2 regions of the Skermanella rosea genome follow, and region 1 is predicted to be linked to the other one. Evidence: riboswitches for the same ligand, from Rfam matches in the RefSeq annotation. Region 1 holds a riboswitch; the other holds the start of a gene.
What was found. Region 1 has a riboswitch for S-adenosylmethionine ahead of metZ (O-succinylhomoserine sulfhydrylase). Riboswitches for the same ligand answer to the same signal wherever they lie in the genome.

Region 1 (4,095 bases):
CGCGGCATCGACGGCGCCGGCCAGCAGCGCCTGCTGGGTCGCCTCGATCCCCATGGCGGTGATCTGGTAAGTGGCGGGATCGGCCTTCACGACGTTCTGCAGCCAGTAGCGCAGGACGGTGTCGGGCACGGATCCGGGCGGCTGGGTCGCGATGCGGACCGGGCGGCCCTCCTGCTCGACGAACTCCTTGAAGCCGGCGGCGGTCGCGGCGTTCGCCTGGGTGCCGAAACCGCCGCGCCCGACCACGGTCATCTCCTCGATCGCGGCGGAGGCGTAGACCTTCACGTCGATGCCGCGGGCGCTCGCCACCATGATCGGGCCGATTCCGCCGTAATAGGCGTCGAGCGTGCCCGAGGCCAGGGCGCTGATCATGGCCGGGCCCGACTCGAACTGCGTGAGCTTGAGGTTGAGCCCGGCGTCCTTGGCCCAGCCCTCGCCGTCGATGACGAACAGCTGTCCGGACCCGACCACGGGGATGAACCCGACGCGCACGTCGGCGGCCTGGGCCGCCGATGCGCCGCCGGCGATCAGAACAGCGGCTGCGGCCGCGAGACGGCGCGCCTTGGACAACAGAGTCGACATGACGGGAACTCCCTGGACGAAAGCCGAAACTACAAGCCCGGCTATATAGAGGGAGGGGGCGAGGCGTGCAAGCTGAAGTGTGAAATCCCGCATTTCACACTTTCGAAATGCCTAAATCAGATCCGGGCCAGCGCCTGGTCCAGATCCTCGATCAGGTCGGCAGCGTCCTCCAGCCCGACAGACAGGCGGATGCTGGCCGGGCTGATCCCGACCGCCGCCTTGTCCTCGTCGGTCAGCTTCTGGTGGGTGCTGGTCGCGGGATGGGTGATCAGGCTCTTGCTGTCGCCCAGGTTGTTGGAGATCTTGACGATCCGAAGCCCGTTCATCAGCCGGAATGCCTCCGCCTTGCCGCCGGCGACGTCGAAGGCGATCAGCGTGCTGCCGCCGCCCATCTGGCGCTGCGCCAACTCGTACTGGGGATGGCTCTTCAGGCCGGGATAGAGCGTCCTGGCGATCTTGGCGTGCCCGTCCAGGAACTCCGCGATCCGCTGGGCCGCGTCGGTCTGGGCGGCGACCCGCAGGTCCATGGTCTCCAGCCCCTTCAGCAGCAGCCAGGCGTTGAACGGGCTCAGCGCCGGGCCGGTGTGGCGCAGGAAGGGGGCCAGCGTCTCGGCGAACTTGTCGTCGCACAGGATGGCACCGCCCAGGCACCGGCCCTGGCCGTCGATATGCTTGGTCGCTGAATAAACCACGATGTCGGCGCCGAACTCCAATGGCCGCTGGAGCACCGGCGTCGCGAACACGTTGTCGACCACCACGCGGGCGCCGGCGGCATGGGCCAGTTCGCAGACCAGGCCCAGGTCCACGATGTCGAGCATCGGGTTGGACGGCGTCTCCAGGAACACGACGTTGGCCGGGCGGCCCAGGGCTTCGCGCCACTCCTCCGCCTTGGTGCCGTCCACCAGGGTCGTTTCGATCCCGTACTGGGGTGCCAGGTTCTTGACGATGTGCAGGCAGGACCCGAACAGCGCGCGCGGCGCCACGATGCGGTCGCCCGCCTTGAGCTGGCACATCAGGGCCGCGAACACCGCCGCCATGCCGCTGCCGGTGGCGAAACAGCGTTGCGCCCCCTCGTACGCCGCCAGCCGGTCCTCGAACATGGCGACGGTCGGGTTGCGGAAGCGCGAATAGACATAGCGCAGCCCGTCGGTCGCGAAGGCGGCCTCGGCCTCCTCCGCCGAGCCGTAGACATAGCCCGAGGTCATGAAGATCGCTTCGCAGGTCTCGTCGAAGCCGGTCCGCAGGGTCCCGGCATGGACCATGCGGGTGCGCGGCCGCAGCTTCGCGGGGGTGGCCGCGGGATTGCCGTTCTCGGGGAAAGTATCGTTCTTGGTCATGGTGTCGTCGCTCCGCCCGCCGTTGCGGGTACACAGAAAGCCCCGACCGACAAGGGATCGAGGCGCGGATGCGACTCCAAACCTTTTTAGCAGCTTATTTTACGTGGCCTGCAAGCCGGTCGCCAAATCACCACGTTTCGCGGGTTCTAGCCGGAGCGGGGGAGGGCGTCAAGATCCATGTCGAAAGCGCCGCGGCCCCGGTGCCGCGCCGCCGCGCATACGTCTTATTAACTATGTTTCTGTACTCAGGGCCTCTGCTTTTGTCTCAATCATGCTCAGACTCTCCGGGTCGCTGATGAAAACCTTCCTTAAACGGCACGCGCGGGTGATCTCGATCGTGGCAGCCCTGGTCGTCACCGGGGCGCTTACCGGCGGCGCCGGGCTGGCCTATGTCTACGCCTCCGGCTCCGGCGGTGCGGCGGCACTGCTCAGCCGGATCGACCGGCAGGAGGTCGGGCAGAGCGAGTTCGCCGATCGTCTCGCCGCCGGACGGATCGCCTCCCTCGCCGTCGCCGGCAACCGGATCGAATTCACCGACCGCGACGGCGTCCAGGGCGTCACCACCGTCCTGTGGACCGACGCCCTGCGTCAGGCGGTCGCGGCCCCCGGCATCCCCATGACCGTCGAGCCGGCGGAGGGCGGCGCCCTGCTGACCACCAACCGCTGGCTCGACGTGCTGCTGAAGCTGAACATGGTGGGCTTCCTGGCCTTCGCCCTGGTCTTCATGGTCGGCATGATGCGCTCGCCGGTCAAGAAGGCGGGCACCGCCACCTCCCACGTCCGGTTCTCCGACGTGGCCGGCGTGGACGAGGCGAGAGCCGAACTGACCGAGCTGGTCGATTTCCTCAAGCACCCGGCCCGGTTCAAGGGCATCGGCGCCGGCATCCCCAAGGGCGTCCTCCTGGTCGGTCCTCCCGGCACCGGAAAGACCCTGCTGGCCCGCGCCGTGGCGGGGGAGGCGGGGGTGCCGTTCTACGCCGTCACCGGGTCCGACTTCGTGGAGATGTATGTCGGCGTCGGCGCCGCGCGCATCCGCCGGCTGTTCCGCGACGCCCGCAAGCGAGCGCCCTGCATCCTGTTCATCGACGAGATCGACGCGCTGGCCCGGGCCCGCGGCGCCACCTCGCCGACCGGCGGCCAGATCGAGACAGAGAACACCCTGAACCAGCTCCTAGCCGAGATGGACGGCTTCGCCCGGGCCAGCGGCCTGATCGTGATCGCGGCGACCAACCGGGTGGACGTGCTCGACCCGGCGATCGTGCGGCCCGGCCGGTTCGACCGGCACGTCTTCGTCGGCAATCCCGACATCAAGGGCCGCGCCGCCATCCTGGCGGTTCATGCCGCCCGCGTGGCGCTGGACGCCGACGTGGACCTGACGCTGGTCGCGCGCGGCACGCCCGGCATGTCGGGCGCCGACCTCGCCAACGTCGTCAACGAGGCGGCGCTCCGGGCGGCCCGCTCGGGCCGCTCCCTGGTCTCCATGGCCGACTTCGAGCAGGCCCGCGACAAGATCGTCATGGGCGGCGAGAAGGCCACCGTCATGTCCGAGGACGAGCGCCGCCTGACCGCCTTCCACGAGGCCGGGCACGCGCTGGTCGCCTGGCGCTCCAGGCATTCCGACCCGGTCCACAAGGTCACCATCGTGCCGCGCGGCCGGTCGCTGGGCATGATGGTCCGGCTGCCGCTGGAGGACCGCTTCTGCCTGTCCCGGGCGCGGCTGGAGGCCGAGCTGGACGTGACCATGGGCGGCAGGGCGGCCGAGGAGATCGTGTTCGGCAGGGAATTCGTGACCACCGGGGCCGCCGGCGACATCCAGATGGCGACCGACATCGCGACCAAGATGGTCACCACCTGGGGCATGTCCGACCGATTCGGCATGGTCGCCTACGGCGGGGGCGCGGCACCGGCCGCCGCGACCGCCGCGCGCTCCCCCGCCGGCGAGCCGGGCGCGCTGTCGCCCCAGGTCGCCGAGGAGGTGCGGGGCATCATCGACGCGGCATACCGCCGCGCATACGACCTGATCGCCGCCGACCTGCCCCGCCTGCACGAACTGGCCGACGGCCTGCTGCGCGACGAAACCCTCGATGCCGCCGCCGTCCGGGCCATCCTGGAGCGGGACGCGGACCGCGGGGCGCCGCCCAGCGTCAGGCTTGTCCAGGCCGATCCCGACCATTAT
Region 2 (4,095 bases), 790 kb from region 1:
GGTCTCTTCCGGCAGGTCGGCGTGGAGCGCCATGCGGAAGGCTTCGAGCGCGGAATCCTCGCCGTTCTCGATGCCGGCGATGATGGCCGAGGTCTCGCCCGTGACCAGGGCCCGGCGCAGTTCGCTCCAGGCCGGATGAAGCCGGCCCGGCGGCGTCGTGCCCGCCTGCGGCATGGCGCCGTGGCGACGGACCTCCTCCTCCAGGGCGGCGGCGGCGCGGTCGTGCTGCTGCGCGATCTCGCGCACCATGGCCTGGACCTTCGGGTCGGCGATCTTCGTCTCGGCCTGCCGAAGCCCGTCGACGCCCTGGAGCGTGACCGCGATCAGCGGCGACAGCACGTCGGAGATGTCGGCCGGCCCCAGCCGGCTGATCCTGCGCCCGGCCGTCCCGTCCGTCTGTTGCTGCTGCTGCGACCGCCCCATGGCCACGGCGAGCCACAGGGCGCCGATGCCGATCATGACGACCGGGATCGGGTTGTTGCGGATCGCGTCGCCCAGGCGGCTCGGATTGCCGCGCATCACGTCCTTCACCAGATCCACCGCCCCGGAGGTCAGCTGGCCCGGCGACAGCCGGAACTCCAGCTCGTCCAGCGTCTGGTCCATGCGCGCGCGGATTCCCGCGATATCGCGCTCGATGTCCTCGGGGCTGCGGTTGGCCGCACCCTGGTCGGAGCCGGACTCCGACCCCGGTCTCCCGGTCGCTCTCAGATCGTCGTTGTCGTCGCTGCGGTTCATCCCGTCAAACTCCATGCCCCATTTGCCGCAAATCAACACCAGCGGAGGGTCAGTGTTCCGGGAGCGGGGCCGCCGGACCGCCCGGAGCGTTTGTCCGGGGCCGCCGATTCCGTTATGGAAGGCCCATCTTCAGCGACACAAGCGATCCGAGGCGGCGATGACTTTCGATGTGGAACGGGCGCGGGCCGAGACGCCCGGAACCCGTCACGTGACCCACTTCAACAATGCAGGCGCCGCCCTGCCGCCGCAGCCGGTGCTCGACGCGGTCGCCGCCCATCTGGACCTGGAAGCCCGCATCGGCGGCTACGAGGCGGAGGCGCAGGCCCGCGACGGCATCGAGCGCGTCTACGACTCGGTCGCCGCCCTGCTCGGCTGCGGGCGGGAAGAGGTGGCGCTGGTGGAGAACGCCACGGTGGGGTGGGATATGGCCTTCTATTCGCTGCGGTTCGAACCCGGCGACAGGATCCTGACGGCGATGGCGGAGTATTCGAGCAACTTCATCCCCTATCTCCAGGTCGCCCGGAAGACCGGCGCGGTCATCGAGGTGATCCCCAACGACGCCCTGGGACAGCTCGACGTGGCGGCCCTGGCGGACAGCGTGGACGACGAGGCGCGCGGACCGGCGAAGCTGATCTCGATCACCCACATCCCGACCAACGGCGGCCTGGTCAATCCCGCCGCGGCGGTCGGGCGGATCGCCCGCGCCCGCGGCATCCCCTATCTGCTGGATGCCTGCCAGACGGCGGGACAGATGCCGATCGACGTGGACGAAATCGGCTGCGACATGCTTTCGGCGACCGGGCGCAAGTTCCTGCGCGGGCCGCGCGGCACCGGCTTCCTCTATGTGCGCAAGGGGCTGCTGGAGCGCCTGGAGCCGCCGATGATCGACAACCACGCGGCCACCTGGGTGGCACCCGACCGCTACGAGCTTCGCCCCGACGCCCGGAGGTTCGAGAATTGGGAAAGCAACGTCGCCGCCAGGATGGGTCTGGGCGCCGCCGTGGACTACGCGCTGAACTGGGGCCTGGATGCCATCTGGGAGCGGATCAGGAGCCTTGCCGACCTGCTGCGCGGCCGACTGGCATCCCTGCCCGGCCACGAGGTGCGCGACCTGGGCGAGACCCGGTGCGGCATCGTCACCTTCACCGCCCCGCGCCCCGCCGCCGAGATCAAGCGCGACCTGGCGGCGCGCGGCATCAACGTGTCGGTGACGGCCGCCCCCTCGACCCGGCTCGACATGGAGGCGCGCGGCCTCGACGAGATGGTCCGCGCCTCGGTCCATTACTACAACACGGAGGAGGAGATCGACCGGCTGGTCGCGGCGCTGCGCTGACGCGGTCTCCGGGGAATCCCCTCAGCCGACCGGCCGCCACCAGTCGGCGACGGCGCGCCGCCGCGCCTCCTCCAGACGGTCGCCGCGGAGCACCAGGCGAAGATGGATCTCCGGCCGGCCGCGCCGGCGCGACTCGACGACCAGGTAGAGATGCGTCCAGGTGCCCAGGCCGCGGTGGACGGCGGCGAAGACCCACTCGTACCGGTCGGGCTCCCGCGCGGTGGCGCGGCTGCCGCCGGTGATCAGTTCGATGCTGTCGTCCGGGCCGCACAGGGGAATGGTCGCGGGAGCGACCGGCAAGCGTTCAGACATGAATAAACCCTCCTGGCTCAAGTGCCGAGGAGGGCTGACGCGGCGGCTCGTTCCCGATTGATTGCCGGTCCAGGCCGCATCGTCCCCCGAAAGGGACCACCACCTTGCCCGGGTCGGCAGGTTGGTGTCGGGCGCCAGCCCAACTCTTGATGCTGGCTCTCCTGTATCCTGCCGATGGCGACATGCGCAACCGTTTTCCCCGCGGCATGGGTATGCGTCAAAACACCCCTTTATAAAGAACTATGGCGAAAACCTGAAAAATCCGATAACTTGGCCGTGTATCGCTGGACCTGGAGCGACGCCGTGGTTTCCACCTCCCCCATCTCACCCGAGCTGATGCGCACCGCGCCCAAGGTGCGGGACCTGACGCCGCAGACGCAGGCGTTCAACCAGGAGATCAACCGGCAGGTCAGCGACACCAACGGCGGCATGAAGGTCAACGCCAAGACGGAGCCGCTGACCGGCATCACCAGTTCGATCGTCGGCGAGGACCGCCGGGCGGTCCAGGAAACCAACGCCTCGACCAAGCCGGGCGCCCGCGTCCCGGCGCTCACCGGTGCCACCAGCGCCTTCGTGACCGAGATGAAATCGGCCGACCAGAGCAACGTCGAGAGCATGGCCGCGGCAGGCGCCCGCGCGCGCACCCTCGGCCAGGGTCCCGGCGGCGGCCGACTCGACCTGAGCGCCTGAGTCGAACCGCCCGTCAAGCCGCCCGCCGATCCGTTCGACCTTCTTGCGCTGTACCCCGGTGCTATTGTCGGGGGAGAATCCGTTTACCATGGTCAGTGCCCTGCAACATGGCAGCGCGGAGAGGAACCGACACGATGGCCCAGCATACGGACACGCCGACCGGGAGCACGCTGCCCCGACGCCTGAAGGCGATGGACCTGATTCCCGACCTGATCCCGCTGGCGGGCGCCCGGATCGTCGATGTGGGCTGCGGCGAGGGCGCACTGGTTCGGGCGCTGGCACGCCGCGGCGCCCATGTCATCGGCATCGAGATCCTGGACGAGGCGCTCTCCAAGGCCAGGGCGGCGGAACCCGTCGCGGGCGAGCGCTACGTGAAGGGCGTGGGCGAGGACCTGCCGCTGCCCGACAACAGCGCCGACGCCGTCGTCTTCATGAACAGCCTGCACCATGTGCCGGCAGCCCACATGGGCAAGGCGCTGCGCGAGACCGCGCGCGTCCTGAAGCCAGGCGGCCTGGCCCTGGTGAACGAGCCGGAACCGACCGGCGGATATTTCCAGCTCACCAGGCTCCTGGACGACGAGACGGAGGTCCGGGCCCTGGCCTATGCGGCGGTGAAGACCGTGGACGCGCTGGAACAGGTGGATGAACTGTTCTACCTGAATCCGGTGAAGCACGAGGATTACCAGAGCTTCGCCGACCGCATGGCCGGCATCGATCCGACCCGTTCCAGGCTGATCCGCACCCGCGACGCGGAACTGCGCGAGCTGTTCGAAACCTTGGGGGAGCGGCGGGAGGGTGCCTGGTGGTTCGACCAGCCGGCCCGGATCAACCTGCTGCGAAAGCCGACACAGTGACTGAACCGCGTACCGAGACCGAGCTGCCTTTCGTCGATTACCAGTATCCCGCCAAGGACCCCGCCGGACGCCGGATCGCCATCATCGGCGAAGCGCCCGGCGCCGAGGAGGCCCGCACCGGCAAGCCCTTCGTCGGCGCCAGCGGCCGGCTGCTGGACGAGAACCTGAAGT

Region 2: it holds a riboswitch for S-adenosylmethionine, as region 1 does, so the genes downstream of both, JL101_RS03555 (hypothetical protein) here and metZ (O-succinylhomoserine sulfhydrylase) in region 1, are expected to answer to the same signal.

Annotation. Positions count from the first base shown of each region.
Region 1 covers NZ_CP086111.1:6,065,810-6,069,904, forward strand. The annotation lists gene JL101_RS28430 (ABC transporter substrate-binding protein) at 1-582, opposite strand, end outside; gene metZ (O-succinylhomoserine sulfhydrylase) at 699-1,919, opposite strand; SAM riboswitch at 1,985-2,063, opposite strand; gene ftsH (ATP-dependent zinc metalloprotease FtsH) at 2,215-4,095, shown strand, end outside.
Region 2 covers NZ_CP086111.1:757,738-761,832, reverse strand. The annotation lists gene JL101_RS03565 (PA2169 family four-helix-bundle protein) at 1-735, opposite strand, end outside; gene JL101_RS03560 (aminotransferase class V-fold PLP-dependent enzyme) at 893-2,068, shown strand; gene JL101_RS03555 (hypothetical protein) at 2,090-2,380, opposite strand; SAM-I-IV-variant riboswitch at 2,428-2,538, opposite strand; gene JL101_RS03550 (hypothetical protein) at 2,651-3,070, shown strand; gene JL101_RS36480 (class I SAM-dependent methyltransferase) at 3,205-3,924, shown strand; gene JL101_RS03540 (uracil-DNA glycosylase) at 3,921-4,095, shown strand, end outside.